Regions from separate parts of the Pseudomonas sp. MUP55 genome, predicted to be linked through region 3. Evidence: predicted binding sites of a transcription regulator. Region 3 holds the regulator's gene; each other region holds the start of a gene.
The links. The regulator FliA, encoded in region 3, starts transcription of late flagellar genes. The targets are predictions, from matches to a motif close to CTAAAGTTTNNNNNNNNNNNGCCGNTAA.

Region 1 (10,615 bases), 350 kb from region 3:
ACTGAACGTTACTTTCACTGGTAACGGATCAGGCTAAGGTAAAATTTGTGAGTTCTCTTAATCGAGAAATTCGAATTTTCGGCGAATGTTGTCTTCACAGTATAACCAGATTGCTTGGGGTTATATGGTCAAGTGAAGAAGCGCATACGGTGGATGCCTTGGCAGTCAGAGGCGATGAAAGACGTGGTAGCCTGCGAAAAGCTTCGGGGAGTCGGCAAACAGACTTTGATCCGGAGATGTCTGAATGGGGGAACCCAGCCATCATAAGATGGTTACCTTACACTGAATACATAGGTGTATGGAGCGAACCAGGGGAACTGAAACATCTAAGTACCCTGAGGAAAAGAAATCAACCGAGATTCCCTTAGTAGTGGCGAGCGAACGGGGACTAGCCCTTAAGTGGCTTTGAGATTAGCGGAACGCTCTGGAAAGTGCGGCCATAGTGGGTGATAGCCCTGTACGCGAAAATCTCTTAGTCATGAAATCGAGTAGGACGGAGCACGAGAAACTTTGTCTGAATATGGGGGGACCATCCTCCAAGGCTAAATACTACTGACTGACCGATAGTGAACTAGTACCGTGAGGGAAAGGCGAAAAGAACCCCGGAGAGGGGAGTGAAATAGATCCTGAAACCGTATGCGTACAAGCAGTGGGAGCCCACTTTGTTGGGTGACTGCGTACCTTTTGTATAATGGGTCAGCGACTTATTTTCAGTGGCGAGCTTAACCGAATAGGGGAGGCGTAGCGAAAGCGAGTCTTAATAGGGCGTCTAGTCGCTGGGAATAGACCCGAAACCGGGCGATCTATCCATGGGCAGGTTGAAGGTTGGGTAACACTAACTGGAGGACCGAACCGACTACCGTTGAAAAGTTAGCGGATGACCTGTGGATCGGAGTGAAAGGCTAATCAAGCTCGGAGATAGCTGGTTCTCCTCGAAAGCTATTTAGGTAGCGCCTCATGTATCACTGTAGGGGGTAGAGCACTGTTTCGGCTAGGGGGTCATCCCGACTTACCAAACCGATGCAAACTCCGAATACCTACAAGTGCCGAGCATGGGAGACACACGGCGGGTGCTAACGTCCGTCGTGAAAAGGGAAACAACCCAGACCGTCAGCTAAGGTCCCAAAGTTATGGTTAAGTGGGAAACGATGTGGGAAGGCTTAGACAGCTAGGAGGTTGGCTTAGAAGCAGCCACCCTTTAAAGAAAGCGTAATAGCTCACTAGTCGAGTCGGCCTGCGCGGAAGATGTAACGGGGCTCAAACCATACACCGAAGCTACGGGTATCACGTAAGTGATGCGGTAGAGGAGCGTTCTGTAAGCCTGTGAAGGTGAGTTGAGAAGCTTGCTGGAGGTATCAGAAGTGCGAATGCTGACATGAGTAACGACAATGGGTGTGAAAAACACCCACGCCGAAAGACCAAGGTTTCCTGCGCAACGTTAATCGACGCAGGGTTAGTCGGTCCCTAAGGCGAGGCTGAAAAGCGTAGTCGATGGAAAACAGGTTAATATTCCTGTACTTCTGGTTATTGCGATGGAGGGACGGAGAAGGCTAGGCCAGCTTGGCGTTGGTTGTCCAAGTTTAAGGTGGTAGGCTGGAATCTTAGGTAAATCCGGGATTCTAAGGCCGAGAGCTGATGACGAGTCGTCTTTTAGACGACGAAGTGGTTGATGCCATGCTTCCAAGAAAAGCTTCTAAGCTTCAGGTAACCAGGAACCGTACCCCAAACCGACACAGGTGGTTGGGTAGAGAATACCAAGGCGCTTGAGAGAACTCGGGTGAAGGAACTAGGCAAAATGGCACCGTAACTTCGGGAGAAGGTGCGCCGGTGAGGGTGAAGGACTTGCTCCGTAAGCTCATGCCGGTCGAAGATACCAGGCCGCTGCGACTGTTTATTAAAAACACAGCACTCTGCAAACACGAAAGTGGACGTATAGGGTGTGACGCCTGCCCGGTGCCGGAAGGTTAATTGATGGGGTTAGCTAACGCGAAGCTCTTGATCGAAGCCCCGGTAAACGGCGGCCGTAACTATAACGGTCCTAAGGTAGCGAAATTCCTTGTCGGGTAAGTTCCGACCTGCACGAATGGCGTAACGATGGCGGCGCTGTCTCCACCCGAGACTCAGTGAAATTGAAATCGCTGTGAAGATGCAGTGTATCCGCGGCTAGACGGAAAGACCCCGTGAACCTTTACTATAGCTTTGCACTGGACTTTGAATTTGCTTGTGTAGGATAGGTGGGAGGCTTTGAAGCGTGGACGCCAGTCTGCGTGGAGCCATCCTTGAAATACCACCCTGGCAACTTTGAGGTTCTAACTCAGGTCCGTTATCCGGATCGAGGACAGTGTATGGTGGGTAGTTTGACTGGGGCGGTCTCCTCCTAAAGAGTAACGGAGGAGTACGAAGGTGCGCTCAGACCGGTCGGAAATCGGTCGTAGAGTATAAAGGCAAAAGCGCGCTTGACTGCGAGACAGACACGTCGAGCAGGTACGAAAGTAGGTCTTAGTGATCCGGTGGTTCTGTATGGAAGGGCCATCGCTCAACGGATAAAAGGTACTCCGGGGATAACAGGCTGATACCGCCCAAGAGTTCATATCGACGGCGGTGTTTGGCACCTCGATGTCGGCTCATCACATCCTGGGGCTGAAGCCGGTCCCAAGGGTATGGCTGTTCGCCATTTAAAGTGGTACGCGAGCTGGGTTTAGAACGTCGTGAGACAGTTCGGTCCCTATCTGCCGTGGACGTTTGAGATTTGAGAGGGGCTGCTCCTAGTACGAGAGGACCGGAGTGGACGAACCTCTGGTGTTCCGGTTGTCACGCCAGTGGCATTGCCGGGTAGCTATGTTCGGAATAGATAACCGCTGAAAGCATCTAAGCGGGAAACTAGCCTCAAGATGAGATCTCACTGGAACCTTGAGTTCCCTGAAGGGCCGTCGAAGACTACGACGTTGATAGGTTGGGTGTGTAAGCGCTGTGAGGCGTTGAGCTAACCAATACTAATTGCCCGTGAGGCTTGACCATATAACACCCAAGCAATTTGCGACTCGAGAGAGACCAGATTGCGGTGTGTGAAGACGAAATGAACCGAAAGTTCGACGCTTGCAAAACACCAAATTCTATTACATACCCAATTTGCTGAAGCGAGGCCAACTGGCCACGACTCAGTACCCGAATTTCTTGACGACCATAGAGCATTGGAACCACCTGATCCCATCCCGAACTCAGCAGTGAAACGATGCATCGCCGATGGTAGTGTGGGGTTTCCCCATGTGAGAGTAGGTCATCGTCAAGATTAAATTCCAGAACCCCTGTTTGCTAACGCAGACAGGGGTTTTGTTTTGGGCGGTCGAAAATCCCCATGCTCTTGAGTTCGCCGACGCTGATGCAGAGCTTACAGGCATGTTCAGCATCCTGTGGACCGCTCTATTCAGGCCTTTTATGGTCGATTTCCAAACACCAGTCGAACCTTGCGGATGTTCAAGGTTCACAGGTGGTGCGCTGCATATTTATCTCTGGCTCTATGTACCTCAAAGGCACGCATGCAGCGTCTGAGCTGTTAAGCAAAATAATCCCGGTAATGGCTCATGTCGCCTGTCCGGACCTGACCACTGCGGACTATCATTCCGATAGTCCTGTCCCCTCACTGCAAGGAGCCGCTCGGAACGCCGATGCGCCAGATCTGGAAATCTTTTCGAGCCCTTTATTTCGCCTCCTTGATGATGCTGATCGGCTCCGGCCTGCTCAGTACTTACCTGGCCTTGCGCCTGGCGGCCGACCATGTCGACAGTCTGTGGGTCGGTGCGCTGATGGCGGCCAACTACTTTGGTCTGGTGCTGGGCGGCAAGATCGGCCACCGTTTGATCGCCCGTGTCGGGCATATACGTGCTTACGCTACCTGCGCCGGGATCGTCGGCGCGGCTGTGTTGGGGCATGGCTTGATCGATTGGCTGCCCGCGTGGATCGTACTGCGGATAATCGTTGGCCTGGGGATGATGTGCCAGTACATGGTTATCGAGAGCTGGCTCAACGAGCAGGCGGATGCCAAGCAGCGGGGGGTCGTGTTCAGCGGCTATATGATCGCCTCCTACCTCGGCCTGGTGCTCGGCCAGTTGATACTGGTCATGCACCCCCACCTGGGCCTTGAGCTGTTGATGCTGGTCGCGCTGTGCTTTGCCCTGTGCCTGGTACCGGTAGCCATGACCCGACGCATTCACCCGGCGCCATTACACCCTGCGCCGATGGAGCCGCGTTTCTTTATCAAGCGTGTGCCACAGTCTCTCAGCACGGTGCTGGGAGCTGGCCTCATTGTCGGCTCGTTCTACGGCTTGGCGCCGCTCTATGCGTCCCAGCAGGGGCTGACGACCGAGCAGGTCGGTCTGTTCATGGGTTCCTGTATTTTCGCTGGCCTGCTCGTGCAGTGGCCGTTGGGCTGGTTGTCGGACCGCTATGACCGCGCACTGCTGATTCGCTGCTTTGCCTTTTGCCTGGCGGTGGCGGCGTTGCCCTTGGCGATCATGACCAGCGTGCCTTTGGAAGTGCTGTTCGTGGCAGGTTTTCTGTGTTCACTCGTGCAGTTTTGTCTTTACCCACTGGCGGTGGCGTTTTCCAACGACCATGTGGAAGGTGACCGCAGGGTGTCGCTGACCGCTATGTTGCTGGTGACTTACGGGGTGGGTGCCAGTATCGGGCCGCTCTTGGCGGGCGTGGTCATGAAGCTGTTCGGCAGCCAGATGCTGTACGCATTTTTCAGTCTATGTGCGTTGATCCTGGTATGGCGTATTCGGCCGAAGGCCGTGACTAACCTGCATCAGGTCGACGACGCGCCGCTGCATCACGTAGCAATGCCAGACAGCATGTCCAGTTCGCCGTTGGTGGCTGCACTGGATCCGCGGGTGGATGAACAGGTGGTACAGGAACAGATGCAGGACACGGTTCCTGATCCCGATCCTGAGCCTGAACCAGCGGTTCAGGAGCCGGCTGCGCAGGCTCCCTCAGAGCCTATAGACCCGGACGAACATCCCCATGACCTGAGCAGGGCGCGCCCCTGAACGAAAAAACGGGCAGATCCCTCAGGATCTGCCCGTTTTTTTTACATCCGCGTTTCAAGGCTTACAGATCGTCATCCTTGTCGAAGCGTCGAGCTTCGCGCTGCAGTTGATACACAAAACGCTCCACTTGGCGCTGCACCAGGCCGCTCATGTTATGGAAGCGCACGCCCGCAAAGGTTGTGTTGATCCTGTCTTCGAAATGCAGATAGCGCAGCTCCACAGCGGTGGTCATGCTGCCGAACGGCAGCGCGGCGATAAAGCGGTCATACACCTGGCCCAACTGCAGGCGTTCGGAGATATCCCCTTCAAAGCGCAATTTGCACCCGGTGGCCGAGATGTCCAGCAGCTTGCCGCTGAGCGGTGCCTTGAGCTTCTCGCCACCCAGTTCAATGTTCACCAACTGCGCCAGCTTCAATGCAGCGCGGAACGCATCACGACGCTGATGGTAGACCACTTCGCCGGGCATGCTGCCAGTGTAGATGCGGTGGCCGTCTTTTTCGCTGATGTTCAGCGTGCCGTTACTGTCCCAGGCAACCCGTACCCCATCATGGAAACCCTCGATGCGGAAGGGTTCGCCATTTTCCAGATAACGTTCACCATCACGCGGAATCATCTCGTCCAGGGTCAGTGTCTTGCTGTCCCGATCGATGTCCACAAGATAGCTTTGGAAGCGTTGGCTGCGTTCGTGGAAAGTGATGATCAGCGGATCATGGCTGTCCTGGAGCATCCGCAGCGTGCTGGCGATTTCCAGAGGCGTGGTGAGGACCTTCGGTGGCTGCGGTGCATCTTCCGCATTAGGGGCGTTGAACACGGTTGTTCCATCTCCAGGCAAAATACGACTACACGCAAGAACCGGCATTTTGCCAGTATGTAGCGCACCTTGGATAGGTCGCGCTGTAAACCGGCGTCAGGCTTGGCTGCGGGTGCTTGGCTTGACCAGGCGCGAAGTGGAACCCTGGGCGTTATAGAGCGCCGGAGGCTCGCCGCCATGAAGAATGCGTAACTGGTTGGCAGTGGTGGCTTGCTGAAGCTGGATCGACTGGCCGTTGAGCAGGTTGGCTTCCTGGCATTGAGCGAGCAGTTGATTGAGCGCTTTGCTTTGCGCCAGTAACTGTTCGCCGACCGAGGAATGGCTCGCCAGCTGTGCCAGGCCGTCGTGATCGGCGGGCAAGCCCAGGCTGGTCAGGATCTCGCTGCGTTTCTTGCCGTGCTGTTCGAGCAGCACAATCAGCGACTGTTTGCGCGCCAGTATTTCTTCGAGCAAAGGCATATCCCGGCCATACAGTGCCAGGGACTCTTCTTTAAGCAGCTCGAGCAATTGTTGCGTCGGCGCCAGATCATCAATGATCAGTTCAAGCAAATGTTCGTCGTGGTGCATGGCTGGCCTTGGGTGTTAAGCGTCCAGAAGCCCAGCGAAGGCCTTTGCCTAGCGCTCGGCTTCGAAGTTAAGCAGCTTGCTGGCTACACGGTTGCTGTCGACTGTGTAAGTGCCGTCGGCGATTGCCTGTTTCAATTCGGCCACGCGGGCTTTATTGACGATCGGTTGATCGCGCAGCGAGTCAGTGACTTTCTGCAACTGTTGAGCCTCATTGCTCAGGTGTACCGATTCCCCACTCGGGCTCGCGCTTGCCTGCTCTGCCTTCACGGGCTGAGACTTGGCTTCTACGCTTTCCTTGGCACCGTTGGTGCGCGTGGCGCCCGGTAGGGGCTGGTTGCTGTTCAAACGATTGAAATCAATGACCATGATAAAAAACCTCTGGGTATTTGGACGCTTGCCATGTTTTCGGCCATACCCGGACAAACTTTAGCCGCGAGTGACAATTAACTCGCAAGGCTCGGCATCCAACCCACAGTGTAGGAAAAGCGGGCAACTGATTCCAGTCATCTATAGCGCCACCTCCACTTGGCCAGGCGCCGTCACCCGCGCCTTGATCACGCGGTTCGAGTTGAGGTTCTTCACCCGTATCTGTTCGCTCATGCCACCGTTGGACAGCGCTTCCCCCGGCATTTTTACGTTCAGCCCGCCGCTGCTGGCGGAAATCACCACCTGGTCACCCTTGCGAATCACTTCAGCCTGCTCCAGATGAACCAGCGTGATGACCTGATCGGTGACCATTGGTCGGGTAAGCCGCTGCCCGATCGCCTGGTCCAGGGAGGTAAGGTAACCCTGGTTGATCAAGCTGATATCCCGTTCACGCAACGCAACATCGTCATAGCCAATAATGCCGGTGCGCTTCAATGGTCGCGCTACCACAACAACGTCGCGGAACAATTTGACCTGGGCCGGCACGAACACGGTCCAGGGAGACGCGCCTTCGCAGCGTACTTTGACGGTTACGCGGCCGATGGGCTGGGCCGGGCTTTCCAGGGTGGCTGTCAATTCCTTGTCACACATGGGCATGCGCAGGCGCGGGTCCAGCTGGTTGACCTGAATCTCATAGCGTCCAGGTGTCTGTGTGGACTCCAGATAATCTTCTACAGTGAATTCAAGAAAGCCCTGGGTGACGCCGATAAGGAGATCAGGCAGGGTGACGTTGTCGGCGCGAGCCGCGACGCCCACGCCCCAGACAAGCAGCGCCATCGCGGCGCAGAGCAGTCTGCGGTACTTTGGGCGGCAAGGGCGTCGGGAAACTGTCGTTTTAATATCCATAGCCAACCAAATAGCAAAGCTCGTGCCGTTTAGTGTTGGGTACGCATCGTACCTCTGGGATTTAGGAGTCTGGGCATGGCAGGTGTAATGGATTCAGTAAACCAGCGCACACAGCTGGTAGGGCAGAATCGCCTGGAGTTGTTGCTTTTCCGCCTGGACGGCAAGCAGCTGTACGGCATCAACGTGTTTAAAGTGCGTGAAGTGTTGCAGTGTCCCAAGTTGACGATCATGCCTAAATCCAGTCCGGTGGTGTGCGGCGTCGCCAATATCCGTGGCGCGACCATTCCGATTCTTGACTTGGCAATGGCCACTGGCTCCTCTGGTTTGCAGGACCGTCAGAGCCCGTTCGTGATCATTACCGAGTACAACACCAAGACCCAGGGGTTCCTGGTGCGCTCGGTGGAACGTATCGTCAATATGAACTGGGAAGAGATCCACCCGCCACCCAAGGGCACCGGGCGCGATCACTACCTGACGGCCGTGACGCGCGTGGACAATCAACTGGTGGAAATCATTGACGTGGAGAAAATCCTCGCCGAAGTCGCACCGACCTCGGAGACCATTTCGGTCGGCGTGGTGGATGCCGAGACGGCGCACAAGGCGGTGTCCCTGCGCGTGTTGACCGTGGACGACTCCTCTGTCGCTCGCAAGCAGGTCACGCGTTGCCTGCAAACCGTCGGTGTCGATGTCGTTGCCCTCAATGACGGACGTCAGGCCTTGGATTACCTGCGCAAGCTGGTGGATGAAGGCAAGAAACCGGAAGAAGAATTCCTGATGATGATTTCCGACATCGAGATGCCGGAAATGGATGGCTACACCCTCACGGCTGAGATACGCAGCGATCCACGCATGCAAAAATTACATATCATCCTGCATACTTCGTTGTCGGGGGTATTCAATCAGGCAATGGTCAAGAAGGTCGGCGCAGATGACTTCCTGGCTAAATTCCGGCCTGATGACCTCGCATCCCGGGTAGTTGACCGGATCAAGGCAGCAGATCACGGCTAGGGGGATTTTCCCTCCTGGCGGTCACACGATTTAAGAGGCGGTATCATTGTCTACGGGTAATTTGGATTTCGAACAGTTCCGGGTCTTCCTGGAAAAGGCCTGTGGCATATTGCTTGGTGAAAACAAGCAATACCTGGTATCCAGCCGCCTCAACAAGCTGATGGAACAGCAGGGCATCAAGTCCCTGGGTGAGTTGGTCCAGCGGATCCAGGGGCAGCCGCGCAGTGGGCTCAAGGAGATGGTGGTCGATGCCATGACCACCAACGAAACCCTGTGGTTTCGTGATACCTATCCTTTTGAGGTGCTCAAGAACAAGGTGCTGCCCGAAGCCATCAAGGCCAGCCCGGGCCAGCGCCTGCGTATCTGGTCGGCCGCGTGCTCGTCGGGTCAGGAACCGTATTCGATCTCGATGTCCATCGACGAGTTCGAACGGACGAACATGGGTCAGTTGAAGGCCGGCGCGCAGATTGTGGCGACGGACTTGTCGGGCACCATGCTCACCAACTGCAAGACCGGTGAGTACGACAGCCTGGCGCTGGGCCGAGGTTTGTCCCAGGAGCGGCTGCAACGCTACTTTGACCCCAAAGGGGCAGGGCGTTGGGCGATCAAGGCGCCAATCAAGAACCGCGTGGAGTTCCGCTCGTTCAACCTGCTCGACAGCTACGCCAGCCTGGGCAAGTTCGACATGGTGTTCTGCCGCAACGTGCTGATTTATTTCTCCGCCGAAGTGAAGAAAGACATCCTGTTGCGTATCCATGGCACGCTCAAGCGTGGCGGCTATTTGTTCCTCGGTGCTTCCGAGGCACTGAACGGCCTGCCTGATCATTTCCAGATGGTGCAGTGCAGTCCTGGGATCATCTACCAGGCCAAATAAGCAATACGCAGTCAAAAATGTGGGAGGGGGCTTGCCCCCGATAGCAGTGTATCAGTGATAGGAACATCAACTGAACTACCGCTATCGGGAGCAAGCCCCCTCCCACAATCGTATCTACGGCAAAGTTGAAGAAAGCGGCAACTCCCGATTGCCGCTTTACTGGCGCCAGGCGGAAATGGCTTGCCGCTTTTCTGGCATTGCCGCAAGCCTTCTCCCCCGCAAGCCCCTGATATACGGGGCTCCAAAAGATTGGCATGCACCTTGCTATAGCCCTGTTAACGAACAGCAGGTCAGCCTAAAGGTTTCCGCCATGAGCATCAGCTTCGATAAAGCGCTCGGTATCCACGAACAAGCCCTGGGCTTTCGCGCCCAGCGTGCCGAAGTCCTGGCCAACAACATTGCCAACGCCGACACCCCGAACTACAAGGCTCGGGATCTGGACTTCTCCGCCGTGCTCGCCGCGCAGCAGGACAAGACCAAGAACGGCACCTTCGCCTTGAACATGACCAACAGCCGTCATATCGAAGCGCAAGGCCTGAGCAGTGGTGACGAGTCGCTGCTGTATCGCACGCCGATGCAGCCGTCGATCGACCAGAACACCGTCGATGCTCAACTGGAACAATCGAACTACGCCGAAAACTCGGTGAACTTCCAGGCCAGCTTTACCCTGCTCAACAGCAAATTCAAAGGGCTGATGTCAGCCCTGCGTGGAGAGTAAGCCATGTCCCTGTCCAGTGTTTTCAATATTGCCGGCAGTGGCATGAGCGCGCAGACCACGCGCTTGAACACCGTCGCCAGTAACATCGCCAACGCCGAGACCGTGTCTTCGAGCATTGACCAGACTTACCGTGCCCGTCACCCGGTATTTGCCACCATGTTCCAGGGCGGCCAGAGCGGCGGCAGTGATTCGCTGTTCCAGAACCAGGATGCCGCTGGCCAGGGCGTGCAGGTGCTGGGTGTGGTTGAAGACCAGAGCAACCTTGAAGCGCGCTACGAACCCAACCATCCGGCTGCGAACGAAAAGGGTTATGTCTACTA
Region 2 (10,615 bases), 2.5 Mb from region 3:
TCGTTGACGTTTTTCGCGAGCAAGCTCGCTCCTACAATGAGACGCCAGATACAAGAAGGCCGCGATTATCGCGGCCTTCTTGTATCTGGCGTTCAGGACCCCGGCGCAGGCGCCGTCGGCTCTTTCACACCACCGTCATCAAACAGGTTCAGCTTCTGCCGCAGTTCATGGGCCGGCAGCGGCTCCTGCCCTGGCGGCAGCGCATTCGGGTCCGCCGGCACTTCACCGGGGGCGCCTTCGCCCTGGGCCGGCGGTGGCGGCTGGTCGCCTTCAATCGCACGCTGGGCCTTTTTGGTCAGCACGACGATATCGATGCGACGGTTGATCGGGTTGAACGGCTCTTTGGGATCGAACAGCTGCGATGAAGCAAAACCTACCACCCGCGCCACTTGCGGGTCCGGGTAGCTGCCAGCCACCAGCGCACGGCGGGCGGCGTTGGCACGGTTGGCCGAGAGTTCCCAGTTGCCGAAGTCGCCCTGCCCCGCATAAGGCTTGGCATCGGTGTGGCCGCTGATGCTGATCTTGTTCGGCACCGCCTTGATGGTGTCAGCCATGGCCAGCAGGATATCTTCGAAATACGGCTTCAAGCGTGCGCTGCCGGAATCGAACATCGGCCGGTTGGCGGCGTCAGTGATCTGGATACGCAAGCCTTCCGGGGTAATCTCGAAGGAAATCTGATCCTTGAACTTGAGCAGTTGCGGGTTTTCTTCGACCTTGGTCTGCAGTTCTTGCAACAACAGCTCCAAGCGCTCTTTCTCGACCTGCTCGGCCATGGTTTCGACCGTATCGCGCTCGATCGGGATTTTCTCCTGGGGCGATTCGGTCTGCACTTCCGGGTTGATGGTGCGCTCGGGCGCCAACTGCGGCGATCCGCCCAGGTCGATCACGAAGGGCGTACCACTTTCCGAAAAACCAATCGGGTCCTTGAAGTAGCCCGCAATGGCGATCTTCTGTTCCGGGGTAGCGGTGGACATCAGCCACAGCACCAGGAAGAACGCCATCATCGCCGTCGCGAAGTCGGCGAAGGCGATTTTCCAGGCGCCGCCATGGTGCCCCGCAGCGAAGCGCTTGACGCGCTTGATGATGATTGGCTGATTGTTTTCCATGGCTTAGCGACCGCGAACCGCTTGCTCCAGCTCGGAGAAGCTTGGGCGATGTTTCGGGTACAGCACTTTGCGCCCGAACTCGACCGCCAGCGATGGCGGCATGCCGGATGCCGATGCCACCAGGCACGCCTTGATCGCTTCGTAGAGGTTGATCTCTTCCTTGGCATCGTGGGCCAGCGACGTCGCCAGCGGGCCGAAGAAACCGTACGCCGCCAGAATACCGAAGAAGGTACCCACCAACGCCGCGCCGACGTGCATACCGATAGCCGCTTGGTCGCCCTCGCCGAGGGAGGCCATGGTCACCACGATACCCAGTACCGCCGCGACAATACCGAAACCGGGCATGCCGTCGGCGATGCCGGTCACGGCGTGGGACGGATGCTCCAGCTCTTCCTTGAGGCTGAACAGCTCCATGTCGAACAGGCCTTCGAGTTCATGGGGCGCCATGTTGCCGGAGGACATGATGCGCAGGTAATCGCAGATATACGCGGTCATGCGCTCGTCTTTGAGCACGGCCGGGTACTTGGCGAAAATCGGGCTGGCGGCGGCGTCTTCGATATCGCCTTCAATGGCCATCATGCCTTCGCGGCGGCTCTTGTTGAGGATCTCGTAGACCAGCCCCAGCACTTCCAGATAGAAGGTGTGGGAGAAGCGCGAGCTGAACATGCCCAGCGACTTCTTGATCACGTGCATGGTCATGTAGCCGGGGTTGGCCTGCAGGAAGGCACCAAAGGCGGCGCCGCCAATGATCATCACTTCAAAAGGCTGAATCAGCGCGGCAATTTTACCGTGGGACAGGACATACCCACCGAGCACACTTGCGAGGACGACAATGATGCCGATAATTTTAGCCATAGGGGATCTGTACTTGCGCCGTCGGGTTCATGGACATAGTGGGTGCTGCTGAAAAACTCTTGTTCTACTTATCGGCAAAACTGCGCCAGACTATAGCCCGTTAAGGCGAAAAGCCAATTGAGCCCGTTCCGGGTGTGTTGAACCCACGTGATGATCGCGCCCCAATCATGGCTAATGAAACGACAGTCCCAACTGCAAAACCCACCACCCTTGCCGCCTGGATCAAGCGCCTGGACGATGTACTGCTGCCGGTCCCCCGGGCCAGCCATGAGCGCGTGTGCAAAGCCATTCGCGACAGTCGCAGCTCACTGAGGGACATTGCCGAGCTGATGCAAAACAGCCCGGCCCTGGTGCTCAGCGTAATGCGCGAGGCCAACAGCCAGACTCACGGCAGCCTCGCGGAACCTGCGGAAAACCTCGAAGTGGCGCTCAACCGCCTCGGCCTCAAACGCGCCGAGGAGCTGCTGGCGCGCCTGCCTTCGGTGCCGGCCGCTGAAATTCCCGTGGCGCTGCGCCAACTGCTGCTGGTCAGCCAGCATGCCTCGCAGCAAGCCAACGGCTTGTTCGGCAGCCGCCTGGCGCGCTTGTGGCAGGACATTCATTGGGGCAGCCTGCTGTTTCTGTCACCGTTGTGGCCGATGGCCGTCGCCTATCCCAAGCTTCTGGAAGAATGGGAGCTGCGGGTGATCCATAAGGGCGAGTCGGCGCGCCAGGTCGAGCAGCAACTGTTCGGCGTGCGCCTGCTGGACCTGTGCCTCGGCCTGACCGCAGCCTGGCACCTGCCGATCTGGGTGTCCCAGGGTTATAACCTGCTGCTGGGCGAGCAGCGCCTGCTGGTCAAGGCATTGCGTATCGCCCGCGAGGACGACCCCCTGCGCCACCAGCAATTGCTCGACGCCGAGCCCAACCTGCGCCGCTGGCTGAACCAGCCGGCCAACACCGTGCTATTGGCCAACGGCCTGGCGATGTCGGCGCAAGAGTCCTGGACCTGCCCGCACACCGAGCGCTGGCAATACCTCACGGCGCTTTACCTGCAGGAGCCACTGGGTGATGTGCAGCAGCAGGTTCACCAGCAAGCGGTGACCAGCGCGCGCAGCACCTTGATGCCCGACCTCTGGCACCCGGCCTTGTCGCTGATCTGGCCGTGGCATGTGCAAAAAGTCCACCGTGGCTTGCTGCCCGCGCCGCCTCCCACTGCCGAAGCCCTGGCGGTGTGGCGCAACCGCTGCACCGAGCTGCTGGTCGAACCGAGCCGCTTTGCCAATGCGATGCACCTGACCACTTGCGCCAAGGAAGCCCTGGTCGCCAGCGGCATGCAACGCGTATTGCTGTTCATGGCGGATCGCGCCTTGAGTACCTTGCGTGTGCATCAGGCCGATGGCCTGCCCAGGGACGCTGCCAACCTGAGCCTGGACGTCGTCAACAGCACGCTGCTGCAACGCCTGCTGGAAAAATCCGCGCAGGTGCGTCTCGGACCGGACAACCATGCGCAGTTCTCGGCTCTGCTGCCGCCGATCCTGCGCCGCCTGTTTACCGGCGAACACCTGTTGCTGCGCTCGCTGAGCTGCAATGGCCGGGTGGTGATGCTGATGGTGGCGGACCAGGGCGGCGGGCCGTTCTCGGAAACCACCGTGCAAGCCTTCGGCAAAACCGCGCAATGCATCGAAAAAGCCCTGCACAGCTTTACCAACCGCAGCGCCTGATGCTTGCGCTACAATCGCCCTCCTTTATCGCCAACATTTGTGCCCAGGAGACCTCACATGCCTGACTTCTCTGGCTTGCCGCTGGTGATCGAATGCAGCGACCTGCAAGGTCGCCTGAATGCCGAACACCTGATTGTGGTGGACCTCACCAGTGCCGCCCGCTACGCCGAAGGACACATCCCCGGCGCGCATTTCGTTGACCCCAAGCGCACCCAATTGGGCCAGCCGCCCGCGCCAGGCCTGCTGCCGCACAAGGCCTACCTGGAAAAGCTGTTCGGCGAGCTGGGCCACACCCCCGACGCCACCTATGTGGTCTATGACGACGAAGGCGGCGGCTGGGCCGGGCGCTTTATCTGGTTGCTCGATGTCATCGGCCACCAGAAGTATCACTACCTCGACGGCGGCCTTCTGGCGTGGCTGGAGGAAAACCACCCGGTTTCCACCGATGTACCCGCGCCTGTTGGCGGGCCGGTGAGCCTTACGCTGCACGACGGTCCCACCGCCACCCGCGAATACCTGCAAAGCCGGCTCGGCGCGGCCGACCTGGGTATCTGGGACGCCCGCGGCCCGCTGGAATATTCCGGCGAAAAAGTGCTCGCGGCCAAAGGGGGGCACATCCCCGGCGCGGTGAACTTCGAATGGACCGCCGGTATGGACAAGGCGCGCAGCCTGCGCATCCGCCGCGACATGCCGCAGGTGCTCGAAGACCTCGGGCTGACCCGCGATAAAGAAATCATCACCCACTGCCAGACCCACCACCGCTCTGGCTTCACCTACCTGGTGGCCAAGGCGCTCGGTTATCCACGCGTCAAAGGTTATGCCGGTTCCTGGGGCGAATGGGGCAACCACCCCGACACCCCCGTCGAGATTTGAAGTTCAAGGACACTTAATGAAAAAGCAGTTGTTTATCCTCAGTCAGTACCTGCTGCCGCACCACCTGCTGTCGCGCTTGGCCGGCTGCATCGCCGAGTGCCGCGTGCACTGGTTCAAGAACGCCTTCACCCGTTGGTTCGCCAAGCGTTACCAAGTGGACATGTCCCAGGCACTGGTGGAAGACGTGACTGCCTACGAGCACTTCAACGCCTTCTTCACCCGTGCGCTGAAAGACGGTGCGCGCCCACTGGATCAAACCCCGGGCGCCGTACTGAGCCCGGCCGATGGCGCGGTCAGCCAGCTTGGCCCGATCGAACACGGCCGTGTATTCCAGGCCAAGGGCCACAGTTTCAGCGTATTGGAACTGCTGGGCGGCGACGCAGCGCTGGCGGCGCCGTTCATGGGCGGCGACTTCGCCACCATCTATCTGTCGCCCAAGGACTATCACCGCGTGCATATGCCGCTGGCCGGTACCTTGCGCGAGATGGTCTATGTGCCGGGGCGGATTTTCTCGGTGAACCAGACCACCGCCGAAAACGTACCGGAGTTGTTTGCGCGTAACGAGCGGGTGGTCTGCCTGTTCGACACCGAACGCGGCCCGATGGCCGTGGTGTTGGTGGGCGCGATGATCGTGGCGTCGATTGAGACGGTGTGGGCCGGGCTGGTTACGCCCCCCAAGCGCGAGCTGAAAACCTTCCGCTATGACGAAGCTGCCCGCGCACCGATCCACTTGGAGAAAGGCGCTGAGTTGGGTCGCTTCAAGCTGGGCTCAACCGCCATCGTGCTGTTCGGACCGGATCAGGTGCAGTGGGCGCAAGAGCTGGCGGCGGGTACGCCGGTGCAAATGGGCCAGGGCATCGGTTCACCTAAAGCCTGAAGCCGGACGCAAAACCAATGTGGGAGGGGGCTTGCCCCCGATGGCGGAGTATCAGTCAGCACATCGCTCACTGACCCACCGCTATCGGGGGCAAGCCCCCTCCCACATTTTTTTTACCGCATTGAGTCAGTTAAAGCTGACCATCGCGGTCGCGCAAGCCCAGCAGATACAGCACCCCATCCAACCCCAAGGTCGAAATCGCCTGCTTGGCCGATTGCTTGACCAATGGCTTGGCGCGGAACGCCACACCCAACCCCGCAATCGCCAGCATCGGCAAGTCGTTCGCGCCGTCGCCGACTGCGATGGTCTGTTCCAGACGCAAGCCTTCCTTGTGCGCCAACTCCTTGAGCAGGTCTGCCTTGCGCTGTGCGTCGACAATCGGCTCCACGGCCACGCCGGTCACTTTGCCATCCGCCACTTCCAGCTCGTTGGCGAACACATAGTCAATGCCCAGTTTGGCCTGCAACTGTTTGGCAAAGTAGGTGAAGCCGCCGGACAGGATGGCGGTCTTGTAGCCCAGGCGCTTGAGTTCGGCAAACAGGGTTTCGGCGCCTTCGGTCAGGCGTAGGGAGGCGCCGATTGAGTCGAGCACGCTCACATCCAGGCCTTTGAGCAGCGCCAGGCGCTCCTTGAAGCTGGCACGAAAATCCAGTTCACCGGCCATCGCGCGCTCGGTAATTTCCGAGACCTGCTCGCCCACACCGGCGGCCTTGGCCAGTTCGTCGATGACTTCGGCTTCGATCAGCGTGGAGTCCATGTCGAACACCGCCAGGCGACGGTTGCGCCGGAACAGCGAATCTTCCTGGAAGGCGATGTCGACATTCAGCTCCTGGGCCACGCTGAGGAACTCGGCGCGCAGCGCTTGCGCATCGGCCGGCTCACCCCGCACGGAGAACTCGATACAGCCCTTGCCTTTGTCCGCTGGCGTATCCAGCGGCATGCGACCCGACAGACGGTCGATATGGTCGATGTTCAAACCGTAATGCGCGGTGATCGAGCTCACGCGCTGCAGCTGTTCGGCCGTGACCTTGCGGGTAAGCAACGTAACGATATGGCGTTTCTTGCCCTGTCCTTCGACCCAATGCTGGTAATCGGCCTCGGACACCGGCGTGAAGCGCACCTGCTGATCCAGCTTGTAGGCCGTAAACAGGATGTCCTTGAGTACCGAGGACGCCTGCTCGGTGCTGGGGATTTCCACCAGGATGCCGAACGACAGCGTGTCGTGGATCACCGCCTGGCCGATGTCGAGAATGTTCACACCACCCTGGGCCAGAACGCCGGTAATGGCAGCGGTGAGACCCGGTCGGTCAAGACCTGTGATGTTGATCAGGACAATTTCGCGCAAAGCGCACCCCCAGGCTGGAAAAAAACCGCATTCTACCCACTTTCAGTGACCATCGGGCACAGCCAGCGCTTTGCCGGTCATGGGCCTGTCGCTATACTGCGCGTCAACTTCACGGACCAAGAGCCGAGCGCAAGTGAACCGGCCCACGCCAGTAAAAACCGATAACTTCTTCCTGCTGATCTTCCGGGCACTGCGCCACCGCCGTGTACCGATCGCATTACGCATCGCCAGCCATAACGTCATCCTGGTCGCTCTGGCCCTGGTGATCTACGCCTGCGTGATGGGTTTGCAATTCAAGCAGGCCATGCACGAGCAAGCCGACGCCCTGGGCGAGAGCTTGACCACCCAGACCGCCACCTCGGCGACTGAGTTGCTGGTGTCCAACGACATCCTCAGCCTCAACGTGCTGCTCAACAACCTGACCAAGAACCCGTTGGTGGCCCACGCCGCTATTTATAGCGTGGACAACCGGATCATGGCCGAAGCCGGGCAGCGCCCGAAAAACGGCCTGCTGGGGGAAGCCGAAGGTTTGTATCAGAGCAATATCACGTTCCAGGACGTAAAAGCCGGCCAATTGCGCATCAGCCTGGACATGCAACAGTTCCAACAGCCGATGACCATCAGCCTGCAAAGCATGGGCATCCTGAGCGCGATCCTGCTGGCCCTGGCCCTGGCGTTGAGCCTGCGCCTCGGGCGGCATATCTCCACGCCGCTGATGCAGCTGCGTATCTGGCTACGCGATATCGACGAACACACCCCGGCCACCGACCGCCAGGACGAAATCGGCGACCTCGCGCGCCAGCTGCATGCCAGCTTCGCCCCGGAGCCGACCGTGCCTGAGGTTCAACCCGAGCCCGAGCCGGAGTACGACGACGCCGACTACAACGACGAGCCTGAGTTTGAGGTTCGTGACCTGCGTGACCCAGGCTTTGACGACAGCGCTCCGGTCGCGGGTTTGAAGCCTGCGCCGCGGCACGTGATCAAGGCCGAAGAAGACGAGCTGGACGACGAAGACCCGTTTGCCGACCTGCGCGACACCGCCGACGCCGCGCCTGCGGCAGCGCCGAAACCGCTTCCGGCCAAAAGCACCGAGCCGCAGTACAGCGCCGTACTCGCCGTGCAGCTGGGTGCCCAGGACCAACTGCGCCGCCTGCCCCGCGCCCGTTTGACGGAACTGCTGGAACGCTACCGCGACTGCCTCGACCAGGCCGCCTCGCTCTACCAGAGCGAATTGCACACCCTGAACGACGGCAGCACGTTGATGCTGTTCCACAGCGAAGACAGCGGCGAAGACTACTTGACCAACGCCATCTGCTGCGGCGAGTTGCTGCGCGCCCTGGGCCATGCCCTGCAGATCGAAGTGGCGGACAGCGGCATCACTCTGCAACTGCAGCTTGGCCTGACGGTGGGCGATGACCTGTTCGGCATCAGCCAGATCGACCTGCTGCTGACCGAGATCGCCCAGGACGCCCTGGCCTTGTCGCAACACAGCCGCAACCTGCTGCTGGTGGAGCGCAAGATCAGTGAAGATTCGCTGATCCGCCAGCGCGCCCGTATCCGCCCGATTGCCAGCCCTGAAGGGGCCAGCTGTGTTGAGCGGTTGATGGAGCCGTACCCGTCGATGCTAGAGCGTCAGTTGGCGCGGATGCATGAGACGCGCAAGCCCTGAAGCACACCGCAAAACCTTGTGGGAGGGGGCTCGCCCCCGATAGCGGAGTATCAGTCAGCACATCACTCACTGAACCACCGCCATCGGGGGCAAGCCCCCTCCCACATTTGGTCTGCGCTCCGTGCGGCAGCTTGAAGCACACCACAGAAACCCGGTGGGAGGGGGCTTGCTCCCGATAGCGGAGTATCAGTCAGCACATCACTCACTGAACCACCGCCATCGGGGGCAAGCCCCCTCCCACATTGGTCAAGTGCCAGGACCAGAGTCTGGACAAACAAAAAGGCCCGCTGATTCAGCGGGCCTTTTGTTTGTCTGCCGTTCAGATCAGAACCTGAACACTTCCAAATCCGTGCGAATCGGTGTGGCCATCGGCATCTTGGGCTTTTCCGGGGCTGCTGGCTTAGCCTGTGCCGGGGCCTGCTTGCGCGGGGCCTCGGCAATCGGCGGCTGGTTGGCCAATGGCTTGAGCGCCACCGCCAACTGTTGCGCCAAGTGCTGCAACAGCACGCCCTGAGCCTGGACCTGGGATGCCGTGGTGCCGGCATGTTCTTCCTGCAGGTGCACGATTCGGTTGTCCCGTACCTGCCCGCGGCGGTCGATCAGGCGCCACTGCGCATCCAGGATCGCCGGTTGCGACTTGCCGGAGTCAAGCCGCGTGATGGTGAGCAATACCTGCACATCCGGGGTAAACCCGGAGGGCCCTGGCGCCAGGACCACACGCTGGCTGTCCAAGTGGCCGGCCACCTGACGCAGCATCAACTGATTGATATCGGAGGAGAGGCTTCCCGCCCAACGACCATCAGTGGAACCTTGCAGGCTGCCGTCGTTCTGACGTTGCAGCAGGGTTTCGCGTTGCAGGTAGTCGGCAACGACTACCGGACCCAGAAGAACAGCCATGCCAGCGGTTTGTGCTGGCTGAGCCGGACTTCCGCTGTCCAGCTGGTACAGCGACACCGGCTGGTGTGTGCTGCAACCCGCCAGCCCTAACAGGCCAGCGAGCATCAAAAATAGAGGAAGGCGTGGAGCAGTCATCATCCCATCCAGGTGGCTGCCACAAGGCGAACCACAATGTAATACTAAAAATAACCTAAATACGCTCGGCCACGCCGGCGCTGGAAAGGCCATATCATCCGTGAATATGCGCCATGACTCCAGCGCCAATGCGTCGATCTACGCGTTAAATCGTAGATCGAGGCCTCTAGTACGCCTTAAGCAGGCGTTTCTACCAACAAAGCATCCACTCTCTGGAAGCCTCGAGGCAGTTTGTTACCACGTCGACCGCGCTCGCCCTTGTAGTGTTCAAGGTCGTCAGGGCGCAAGGACAACGTGCGCTTGCCCGCCTGGAGCACCAGAGTCGACCCCTCCGGGATGACGGCGATGTCGGTCACGTACTCTTCGCGACTGGCCACCCGCTCTCCCGGAATACCAATGATCTTGTTGCCCTTGCCCTTGCCCAACTGCGGCAGGTCGCTGATCTTGAACACCAGCAACCGCCCTTCGGTGGTCACCGAAGCCAGCCAGTTGTGCTCGCGATCTTCCACGGGTCGCGGCAGGATTACCTTGGCGTTGTTCGGCAGGCTCAACAACGCCTTGCCCGCCTTGTTCTTGGCCTGCAGGTCTTCACCCTTGACCACGAATCCGTAACCGGCGTCGGAGGCGATGACGTACAGCGAATCATCGTCCGGCAGCAGCACGCACTCGAAATTCGCCCCCGGTGGCGGGGTGAGGCGTCCGGTCAACGGCTCGCCCTGCCCGCGCGCGGATGGCAGGGTGTGGGCCGGCACCGAATAACTGCGCCCCGTCGAATCGATAAACACTGCAAATTGGTTGGAACGCCCCGCCGCCGCGGTCTTGAAGCCATCACCGGCCTTGTACGACAGGCCGGTGGCATCAATATCATGCCCCTTGGCGGAACGAACCCAACCCTTTTCCGACAGAACGACGGTAATTTTCTCGTTAGGCAACAGCTCGGTTTCTGTCAGGGCTTTCGCTTCTGCGCGCTCGACGATCGGCGAGCGGCGGTCATCGCCGTAGGTTTCGGCGTCTTTGATCAGTTCACTGCGCACCAGCTTCTTGAGCTTGGCTTCGCTGCCCAGCAGCGCCTGCAACTTGGCTTGTTCCTTGAGCAATGCATCCTGCTCGTCGCGCAGCTTCATTTCTTCAAGGCGTGCCAACTGGCGCAGGCGC
Region 3 (10,615 bases):
CTTGACGATGGCCATGGGCATGCCGTAGATCACGCAACTGGCCTCGTCCTGGGCCCAGACGGCGCTGCCGCCCTGCTTGAGCAGGCGCGCGCCTTCACGGCCGTCGGCGCCCATGCCGGTGAGCACCACCGCCAGAACTTTGTCGCCGTAGGATTTGGCCGCCGAACCGAAGGTGATGTCCACGCACGGCTTGTAGTTGAGACGCTCGTCACCCGGCAGGATTTTGATCGCGCCACGCCCGTCCACCATCATCTGCTTGCCACCCGGAGCCAGCAGCGCCAGGCCAGGGCGCAGGATGTCGCCGTCCTCGGCTTCCTTGACGCTGATGCGGCACAGCTTGTCCAGGCGCTCGGCGAAAGCCTTGGTGAAGGCGGCGGGCATGTGTTGCACCAGCACGATCGGCGCCGGGAAGTTGGCCGGCAGTTGGGTCAGTACACGCTGCAAGGCCACCGGCCCACCGGTGGACGTACCGATTGCCACCAGCTTGTAGGCCTTGCGCTTGGGCGCGGGCGAGTGGGCGCTCGGGGCAGCCGCGCGGGTCGGCGCAGCCGGTGCAGGCCGAGCGACGGGCGCAGGTGCGGGTGCCGGACGGCTGAACGACGAGGTCGGCGCAGCGGCGGGCGTGGGTGCAGGTGCGGATGTCGGCGCGGGTGCGCTGAACAGGCTGCGGCGGTTACTGCGCGAAATGCTGTGCACCTTCTCGCACAGCATCTGCTTGACCTTCTCGGGGTTGCGCGAGATGTCTTCGAAATTCTTCGGCAAAAAATCCACCGCGCCGGCGTCCAGCGCGTCCAGGGTGACCCGGGCGCCTTCGTGAGTCAGCGAGGAGAACATCAACACCGGTGTGGGGCAGCGCTGCATGATATGACGCACGGCCGTGATGCCATCCATCATCGGCATTTCGTAGTCCATGGTGATCACGTCCGGCTTCAACGCAATGGCTTGATCAATCGCCTCTTTGCCGTTGGTGGCCGTGCCGACTACCTGGATCGTTGGATCGGCGGAAAGAATCTCCGAGACGCGGCGGCGGAAGAAACCCGAATCGTCCACCACCAGGACCTTGACTGCCATAAACACTCCGTTAGACGGGGCGGGCATTACTGCCCTGCCCCGCCAGAATCAAATACGCCGTGCGGCGTAACGCTTGAGCATGCTCGGAACATCAAGAATCAGCGCGATGCGGCCGTCACCGGTGATGGTGGCGCCCGACATGCCCGGGGTTCCCTGCAGCATTTTGCCCAGCGGCTTGATGACCACTTCTTCCTGGCCCACCAGTTGGTCGACCACAAAGCCGATGCGCTGGGTGCCCACCGACAGAATCACCACATGGCCTTCGCGCTGCTCTTCATGCTTGGCCGATGCCACCAGCCAGCGCTTGAGGTAGAACAGCGGCAAGGCCTTGTCGCGCACGATCACCACTTCCTGGCCGTCCACCACATTGGTGCGCGACAGGTCGAGGTGGAAAATCTCGTTGACGTTGACCAGCGGGAAAGCGAAGGCCTGGTTGCCCAGCATCACCATCAGGGTCGGCATGATCGCCAGGGTCAACGGCACCTTGATGACGATCTTCGAACCCTGGCCCTTGGTGGAGTAGATGTTGATCGAGCCGTTGAGCTGGCTGATCTTGGTCTTCACCACGTCCATGCCGACGCCACGGCCGGACACGTCGGAAATCTCGGTCTTGGTCGAGAAGCCGGGGGCGAAGATCAGGTTGTAGCACTCGGTGTCGGTGAGACGGTCGGCGGCGTCCTTGTCCATCACGCCGCGCTTGACCGCGATATTGCGCAAGATGGTCGGGTCCATGCCTTTGCCGTCATCGGTGATCGACAGCAGGATGTGGTCGCCCTCTTGCTCGGCCGCCAGGATCACCTTGCCACCGCGTGACTTGCCGGAGGCTTCGCGTTCTTCCGGGGTTTCCACGCCATGGTCGACGGCGTTGCGCACCAAGTGGACCAGCGGGTCGGCCAGGGCCTCGACGAGGTTCTTGTCGAGGTCGGTTTCTTCGCCAACCAGTTCCAGATTGATTTCTTTCTTGAGCTGACGCGCCAGGTCGCGCACCAGGCGCGGGAAACGGCCGAAGACCTTCTTGATCGGCTGCATGCGCGTTTTCATCACGGCGGTCTGCAGGTCCGCGGTGACCACGTCCAGGTTCGACACGGCCTTCTGCATGGCCTCGTCGCCACTGTTCAGGCCCAGGCGCACCAGGCGGTTACGCACCAGTACCAGTTCGCCGACCATGTTCATGATGTCGTCCAGGCGCGCAGTGTCCACGCGCACGGTGGTTTCGGCTTCACTGGCAGGCTTGTCGGCAACCGGCGCAGCGGCGGCACGCGCCGGGGCGGGCGCGGCGGCCGGAGCCGCGGCTTTGGCGGCGACCGGTGCTGGCGTAGCCACCGCCGCGGCGGCGGCAGGGGCCACTTCGGTGAACTTGCCTTTGCCGTGCAGCTCGTCCAGCAAGGCTTCGAACTCGTTGTCGGAGATCAGTCCGTCAGCGGCCGGTTCAGACTTGGCAGCTGGAGCGGCTGCGGTGGCCGCAACGTTCGGCAGGGCATCGGCGACGAACGTGCCTTTGCCATGCAGCTGGTCGAGCAGCGCCTCGAATTCGTCGTCGGTGATATCGGTGCTGGCGCTGGCGGCTGGCGCCGGCGGTGCAGCGGCCGGAGCCACGGCGTCAGCCGCGAACTGGCCCTTGCCATGCAACTGATCGAGCAGGGATTCGAATTCCGCGTCGGTAATGTCTTCGCTGGTCGGCGCGGCAACAGGCGCGGCTGCAGCCGGAGCCGGGGCCTCAGCTTGAGCCTTGACCGCATTGAGCGAATCGAGCAGCTGTTCGAACTCGCTGTCGGTCACGTCCGGCTCGGCTTCTACCACAGGCTCAGGCTCGGCTTGCGCGGCCGGTGCTTCGGCCGCCGGTTCGGCCAGGCGCGCCAGGGCGGCCAGCAGTTCCGGGGTGGCGGCGGTGACCGGTGCACGTTCACGCACCTGGCTGAACATGCCGTTGACCGCATCGAGTGCTTCGAGAATCACGTCCATCAATTCCGAGTCGACCTGACGCTCACCCTTGCGCAGGATGTCGAAGACGTTCTCGGCGATGTGGCAGCACTCCACCAGCTCATGGAGCTGGAGGAAGCCGGCGCCCCCTTTTACAGTGTGAAAACCGCGAAAAATTGCATTGAGCAGGTTCGCATCATCCGGACGGCTTTCCAGCTCGACCAGTTGTTCGGACAGTTGCTCTAAAATTTCGCCGGCCTCTACAAGGAAATCCTGAAGGATTTCTTCATCGGCGCCGAAGCTCATGTGGGTGCTCCTTAGAAGCCTAAACTGGACAGCAAATCGTCTACGTCATCTTGACCGGATACGACGTCTTCACGTTTATCGGCATGAATCTGCGGACCTTCACCCTTGGCGAGATGTTTTTGTGGATCTTTTTCCGAGAGGATCGCTTCGCGGTCATGTTCGATGCCGGCAAAACGGTCGACCTGGCCGGCCATGAGCACCAGTTTGAGCAGGTTGCTTTCCACTTCGGTGACCAGTTGGGTCACACGCTTGATCACTTGACCGGTGAGGTCCTGGTAATCCTGGGCGAGCAGAATGTCGTTGAGGTTGCTGGCCACCGTGCGGTTTTCCTGTTCGCTGCGCGACAGAAAACCGTCAACCCGGCGGGCCAGCTCACGGAACTCTTCAGCCCCCACTTCACGGCGCATGAAGCGGCCCCAGTCAGCGCTCAGGGCCTGGGCTTCAGTGGCCATGCCGTTGACCAGAGGCGTGGCGTTCTCCACCAGGTCCATGGTGCGGTTGGCCGCCGCCTCGGTCAGCCTGACCACATAGGACAGGCGTTCGGTGGCATCGGTGATCTGCGAAATTTCTTCGGCCTGGGGCATGCGCGGGTCAATCTGGAAATTGACGATCGCGCTGTGCAGCTCACGCGTGAGCTTGCCCACTTCCTGGTACAGGCCGCGGTCACGGGTCTGGTTAAGCTCATGGATCAACTGCACCGCATCACCGAACTGGCCCTTTTCAAGGCTGTCGACCAACTGGTGAGCATGTTTCTTCAGGGTCGACTCAAAATCGCCCTGTGACGTTTCGTTATTCTCCATAGCTCCCCCGCGATGGCTTTAGCCGTGGATGCGTTCGAAGATTTTTTCGATCTTCTCTTTCAAGGCCAATGCTGTGAATGGCTTGACCACGTAACCGTTGACCCCGGCCTGGGCGGCTTCAATGATCTGTTCACGCTTGGCTTCGGCGGTCACCATCAACACCGGCAGGCTGCGCAGTTTTTCATCGGCACGCACGTGGCGCAGCAAGTCGATACCGGTCATGCCCGGCATGTTCCAGTCGGTTACCAGAAAGTCGATGCTGCCGCTGTTGAGGATCGGAATGGCGGTAATGCCATCGTCCGCCTCGACCGTGTTTGTGAACCCAAGGTCACGCAACAGGTTTTTTATGATCCGCCGCATCGTTGAGAAGTCATCAACGATGAGGATTTTCATGTTCTTGTCCAATTCGACCTCCAAGCAGTCTTAAACGCGCCCAGCACCTGGACGCGCCACTTCATTCAACAGGCGTTACACAAAAAGGACTGCCCAGGGCACCACGCAACGAAACCGCGAAGGCTCATACCCCCGCGGTAGCGTCTGCAGTGTCCCCACACTGCCTGTCAGCGCGCGCGCCACTCTCCCAACCGCCCCCGCAAGCGGGCCGCGCACTGGCTATGCAACTGGCTGACACGCGATTCGCTGACCCCCAGGACCTCACCGATTTCCTTGAGGTTCAGCTCTTCGTCGTAGTACAGCGCCAACACCAGGCGCTCGCGCTCCGGCAAATTGGCAATGGCCTCCGCCAGCGCCCCCTGGAAGCGTTCATCTTCCAGATCGCGCGACGGTTCCATATGCGCGCTCGCGCCGTCCTCGTGCAGCCCTTCGTGTTCGCCGTCCTGCAACAGGTCGTCGAAACTGAACAGGCGGCTGCCCAAGGTATCGTTCAAAATCCCGTAATAATCATCGAGACTCAATTGGAGTTCGGCCGCAACTTCATGATCTTTAGCGTCACGACCGGTTTTTGCTTCAATTGCGCGAATTGCGTCACTGACCATTCGCGTATTGCGGTGTACCGAACGCGGCGCCCAATCCCCTTTACGCACCTCATCGAGCATCGCACCACGGATACGAATACCCGCATACGTCTCGAAACTCGCGCCTTTGCTCGCATCGTATTTGGTCGACACTTCGAGCAGGCCGATCATGCCGGCCTGGATCAGGTCTTCCACCTGCACGCTGGCGGGCAGACGAGCCAACAGGTGATAGGCAATACGCTTGACCAACGGCGCATAGCGCTCGATCAATTCGCCCTGAGTGTCACGGGCGGACTTCTTGTAGGCGTTGTAGCCGTTCGCTGTCATAGCACCGGTCCTGCGCTCGTCTGATGTACCAATCGCTCGACGAAAAACTCCAGATGCCCCCGAGGGTTGGCAGGCAACGGCCAGGTATCGACCTTCTGGGCAATGGCCTTGAACGCCAGTGCGCACTTCGAACGGGGGAACGCTTCATAGACCGCACGCTGCTTCTGCACGGCCTTGCGCACACACTCGTCGTAGGGCACCGCACCGACGTATTGTAAGGCGACGTCGAGGAAGCGATCCGTGACCTTGGTCAACTTGGCAAACAGGTTGCGGCCTTCCTGCGGGCTCTGGGCCATGTTGGCCAGCACGCGGAAGCGGTTCATGCCGTAGTCACGGTTAAGCAGTTTGATCAGGGCGTAGGCGTCGGTGATCGAGGTGGGTTCGTCGCAGACCACCAGCAGCACTTCCTGGGCGGCGCGCACAAAGCTGACCACCGACTCGCCGATCCCGGCGGCGGTGTCGATCACCAGCACGTCGAGGTTGTCGCCGATATCGCTGAAAGCCTGGATCAGGCCGGCATGCTGCGCCGGGCTCAGGTGCACCATGCTCTGGGTGCCCGAGGCGGCCGGCACGATGCGGATGCCACCGGGGCCCTGGAGCAGCACATCGCGCAGCTCACAGCGACCTTCGATCACATCGGCGAGGGTGTGTTTGGGTGTCAGCCCCAGCAGAACGTCCACGTTCGCCAGGCCCAGATCAGCATCCAGCAGCATGACGCGACGGCCAAGCTCTGCCAGGGCCAGGGACAAATTCACTGACACGTTAGTTTTGCCGACGCCACCTTTGCCGCCGGTCACCGCGATCACCTGTACGGGATGCATGCTGCCCATTTTATTTCTTTACCTTGTCTTGCTTAGACGCAGGCTACAGGGGTTGGCCGCGTGTATCGCTTGCAGGCCATCGATGTAGGTACATTTCACGGTGTTCATCCTGCCTCACCCCACCCGCTTTGCCGGGTTGTGGTAAAGGTCGGCGAACATGTCGGCCATCGCTTCCTCGCTAGGCTCGTCTTGCATTTGCACACTGACAGCACGGCTGACCAACTGATGACGGCGCGGCAGATGCAAATCATCCGGGATCCGCGGCCCGTCGGTCAGGTAGGCGACCGGCAGTTCATGACTGATTGCCAGGCTCAACACTTCGCCCAGGCTGGCGGTTTCATCCAGTTTAGTCAGGATGCAACCGGCCAGGCCACAGCGCTTGTAACTGTGATAGGCAGCGGTAAGAACCTGTTTCTGGCTGGTGGTTGCGAGCACCAGGTAATTTTTTGACTTGATGCCGCGTCCGGCCAGGCTTTCGAGCTGCATGCGCAGGGCCGGGTCGCTGGCTTGCAGGCCGGCGGTATCGATCAACACCACGCGCTTGCGCAGCAGCGGATCGAGGGCATTGGCCAGGGACTGGCCCGGGTCGACGTGGGTCACCGGCACATTGAGAATGCGGCCCAGGGTCTTGAGTTGCTCCTGGGCGCCAATGCGGTAGCTGTCCATGCTCACCAGCGCGATATTCGACGCGCCGTACTTGAGCACATAACGCGCGGCCAGCTTGGCCAGGGTGGTGGTCTTGCCCATGCCGGCGGGGCCGACCATGGCGATCACACCGCCTTCTTCCAGGGGTTCGATTTCCGGGGTGGCGATCATCCGCGCCAAATGCGCCAGCAGCATGCGCCAGGCTTGGCGCGGCTCCTGGACTTCGGCGGTCAGCGCCAGCAGGTCGCGGGACAACGGACCGGACAGGCCGATGCGCTGCAGGCGACGCCACAGGTTGGCTTGTTGCGGCTTGCTGCCTTGCAGTTGCGTCCAGGCCAGCGAGCCGAGCTGCACTTCGAGCAGCTCGCGCAGGCCGTTGAGTTCAAAGCGCATCGAATCGAACACGCGCTGGTCGACCGTGGCGGCCGGGGCTGGCGCGGCGGGACGTGGCGGTTCGACAAAGGTAGGTTCAACCAGCGGCTCGGCGGCGGTCAGGGGCAAGCCGGCGAACAGCTGGCGGTTGGTGGTGGCATCGCTGTCGCCACGCATGCTCAGTTCGGCCTGGGCCGAGACGATGCGCGAAGCGGTCTTGCGCAGCTCGTCCTCCAGCTCCATGTTCGGCACGCGCGGAGCCAGGGCCTGGGGCGTGTAATCCAGGGCAGCCGTCAGCTCGACACCGCCGGCAATACGACGGTTGCCGATAATCGCGGCATCGGCGCCCAGCTCATCGCGGACCAACTTCATGGCCTGACGCATATCGGCGGCGAAAAAACGCTTCACTTGCATAACCCACTACCCTCAGCCGTTGGGCCCTACTGTCGCGACGATAGTCACTTGCTTATTGTCAGGAATTTCCTGGTAAGCCAACACGTGCAAATTCGGTACTGCCAGGCGTCCAAAGCGCGACAACATCGCGCGGACCGGACCGGCCACCAGCAGAATCACTGGCTGGCCCTGCATTTCCTGGCGCTGCGCGGCTTCGATCAACGAACGCTGCAGCTTTTCAGCCATGCTTGGCTCCAGCAGAACGCCCTCTTCCTGGCCTTGTCCTGCCTTCTGAATACTATTGAGCAATATCTGTTCCAACCTTGGCTCCAAGGTGATAACAGGCAGCTCAGACTCAATGCCTACAATGCTTTGCACGATTGCACGGGACAAACCGACGCGCACCGCGGCCACCAGCGCGGCAGTATCTTGACTCTTGGCGGCATTGTTGGCGATGGCCTCGGCAATGCTGCGAATGTCCCGGACCGGCACCTGTTCGGCGAGCAAGGCTTGCAACACCTTGAGCAACTGCGACAGCGAGAGCACGCCCGGCACCAGTTCTTCGGCCAGTTTCGGCGAGGCTTTGGCCAGCAAACCCATCAATTGCTGGACTTCCTCGTGGCCGATCAGTTCGTGGGAGTGCTTGTAGAGAATCTGGTTGAGGTGGGTGGCGACCACGGTGCTGGCGTCGACCACGGTATAACCGAGGGACTGCGCCTGGCTGCGCTGGCTGACTTCGATCCACACCGCTTCCAGGCCAAAAGCCGGATCTTTGGCGGTGATGCCGTTGAGCGTGCCGAACACCTGGCCTGGGTTGATCGCCAGTTCGCGGTCCGGGTAGATCTCCGCTTCGGCCAGGATCACCCCCATCAGGGTCAGGCGGTAGGCGCTGGGGGCCAGGTCGAGGTTGTCGCGAATGTGCACGGTGGGCATCAGAAAGCCCAGGTCCTGGGACAGCTTCTTGCGCACGCCCTTGATCCGCGCGAGCAACTGGCCGCCCTGGTTGCGGTCCACCAGCGGAATCAGGCGGTAGCCGACTTCCAGGCCGATCATGTCGATCGGGGTCACGTCATCCCAGCCCAGCTCCTTGGTTTCCTGGGCGCGGGCCGGGGACGGCAGCAGTTCCTGCTGGCGGGCAATTTCCTGCTGGGCCTGGACCTTGACCGCATTCTGCTTTTTCCAGAACAGGTAGGCACCGCCGCCAGCCATGGCCGCCATGCTCAGAAACGAGACGTGGGGCATGCCCGGCACGATGCCCATGATCGCCATGATGCCCGCCGCCACCGCCAATGCCTTGGGGGACGCGAACATTTGGCGGCTGATCTGCTTGCCCATGTCTTCGGAGCCCGACGCACGGGTCACCATGATGGCTGCGGCTGTGGATAACAACAGTGATGGCAATTGCGCCACTAAACCGTCACCGATGGTCAGCAAGGCGTACACCTTGCCCGCATCGCCGAAGGTCATGCCGTGCTGGAAGATACCGACCGCCATGCCGCCGATCAGGTTGATGAACAGAATCAGCAGGCCGGCGATGGCGTCACCGCGCACGAATTTGCTCGCACCGTCCATGGAGCCGTAGAACTCGGCTTCCTGGGCGACTTCGGCACGGCGCGACTTGGCCTGGTTCTGGTCGATCAGGCCGGCGTTGAGGTCGGCGTCGATGGCCATCTGCTTACCGGGCATCGCGTCCAGGGTAAAGCGCGCGCTCACCTCGGAGATACGCCCGGCACCCTTGGTCACCACCACGAAGTTGATGATCATCAGGATCGCGAACACCACGATACCGACCACGTAGTTACCGCCGATCACCACTTCACCGAAGGCCTGGATCACCTTACCGGCGGCGGCGTGGCCGTCCTGGCCGTGCAGCATCACCACGCGGGTGGACGCCACGTTCAACGCCAGGCGCAGCAGGGTCGCCACCAGCAGAATGGTGGGGAACACCGCGAAATCCAGCGGCCGCAGGGCGTACACACACACCAGCAGCACCACCACTGACAGCGCGATGTTGAAGGTGAAAAACACGTCGAGCAGGAACGGCGGCATTGGCAACATCATCATTGCCAGCATCACCAGCAACAACAATGGCACACCCAGATTGCCCCGCGACAGGTCAGTCAGGGTGCCACGGGCCGTGCTGAGCATTTGAGAGCGATCTACCACCGGTATTCCTCGTGTCCTTGAAGCAAAGTTTTGACGCGCAGAAGCGTCCTGGAGGCGGTATTGCAAGAAGCCTTCCAACTTTGCTCTGGAACCCGTACGACTCCATGCGGGACCCAATGTGGGAGGGGGCTTGCCCCCGATGACGGTGCATCAACCACCTATTTCGGGGCCTGACACACCGCTATCGGGGGCAAGCTGAACTGGCCTAATGATCCCGGACACCTCTTAAGGGCGATATGATTCGCCCAATCAGGAGGTTCCGAATGCAACAGCGAAAGACCTATACCCACGAGTTCAAGCAACGTGCTGCAAGCATGGTTCTTGATGATAACTGCTCAGTTCCCGACGTCTGCGCATCGATGGACGTTGGCCCTACGGCTCTGCGCCGCTGGGTTGATCAGGTTCGTAAAGAACGTCACAAAGGGCAGCCAGTGGCAGGTACCAAGGCTATCAGCGACGAACAGCGAGAGCTTCAACAGCTACGAGCCAAGATCAAGCGCCTGGAGACTGAGGCTGAAATCTTAAAAAAGGCTACGGCTCTCTTGATGTCGGATCCCGATCGTTTTTCCTGATCGAGGAACTGAGGGAGTCGAGTTCATATCCGACCAGCCTGCTTTGCAGTGCGCTAGGCGTTTCTCGCAGCGCGTTTTATGACTGGATTAAGCGTCGCTCAGCACCGAATGCCGAGCGTGACGCGCTTAGAGCAAAAGTCGTGCAATTGCATGTCGAAAGCCGGGAAAGTGCAGGCGCACGGATGATCTCTCAGCGCCTGAAGGCCCAACAGATCAAGGCGGGAAGGTATTTAGTTGCAAAGCTCATG

Region 1: the regulator FliA is predicted to act here: its motif matches at 6,826-6,853, upstream of flgM (flagellar biosynthesis anti-sigma factor FlgM).
Region 2: the regulator FliA is predicted to act here: its motif matches at 2,030-2,057, upstream of motA (flagellar motor stator protein MotA).

What each region holds. Positions count from the first base shown of each region.
Region 1 covers NZ_CP138214.1:4,458,318-4,468,932, reverse strand. The annotation lists rRNA gene SC318_RS20070 (23S ribosomal RNA) at 127-3,018, shown strand; rRNA gene rrf (5S ribosomal RNA) at 3,174-3,289, shown strand; gene SC318_RS20060 (MFS transporter) at 3,666-5,045, shown strand; gene SC318_RS20055 (flagellar brake protein) at 5,107-5,856, opposite strand; gene SC318_RS20050 (flagellar protein FlgN) at 5,953-6,423, opposite strand; gene flgM (flagellar biosynthesis anti-sigma factor FlgM) at 6,472-6,789, opposite strand; gene flgA (flagellar basal body P-ring formation chaperone FlgA) at 6,931-7,695, opposite strand; gene SC318_RS20035 (chemotaxis protein CheV) at 7,771-8,703, shown strand; gene cheR (protein-glutamate O-methyltransferase CheR) at 8,750-9,577, shown strand; gene flgB (flagellar basal body rod protein FlgB) at 9,888-10,295, shown strand; gene flgC (flagellar basal body rod protein FlgC) at 10,299-10,615, shown strand, end outside.
Region 2 covers NZ_CP138214.1:623,744-634,358, reverse strand. The annotation lists gene motB (flagellar motor protein MotB) at 93-1,106, opposite strand; gene motA (flagellar motor stator protein MotA) at 1,110-1,961, opposite strand; gene SC318_RS02640 (HDOD domain-containing protein) at 2,129-3,664, shown strand; gene SC318_RS02635 (rhodanese-like domain-containing protein) at 3,722-4,537, shown strand; gene asd (archaetidylserine decarboxylase) at 4,554-5,414, shown strand; gene serB (phosphoserine phosphatase SerB) at 5,545-6,759, opposite strand; gene SC318_RS02620 (AhpA/YtjB family protein) at 6,893-8,428, shown strand; gene SC318_RS02615 (PqiC family protein) at 8,753-9,463, opposite strand; gene parC (DNA topoisomerase IV subunit A) at 9,637-10,615, opposite strand, start outside.
Region 3 covers NZ_CP138214.1:4,113,251-4,123,865, forward strand. The annotation lists gene SC318_RS18440 (protein-glutamate methylesterase/protein-glutamine glutaminase) at 1-1,071, opposite strand, end outside; gene SC318_RS18445 (chemotaxis protein CheA) at 1,120-3,297, opposite strand; gene SC318_RS18450 (protein phosphatase CheZ) at 3,309-4,097, opposite strand; gene SC318_RS18455 (chemotaxis response regulator CheY) at 4,116-4,490, opposite strand; gene fliA (RNA polymerase sigma factor FliA) at 4,658-5,398, opposite strand; gene fleN (flagellar synthesis regulator FleN) at 5,395-6,228, opposite strand; gene flhF (flagellar biosynthesis GTPase FlhF) at 6,334-7,650, opposite strand; gene flhA (flagellar biosynthesis protein FlhA) at 7,663-9,777, opposite strand; gene SC318_RS18480 (transposase) at 10,059-10,367, shown strand; gene SC318_RS18485 (IS3 family transposase) at 10,376-10,615, shown strand, end outside.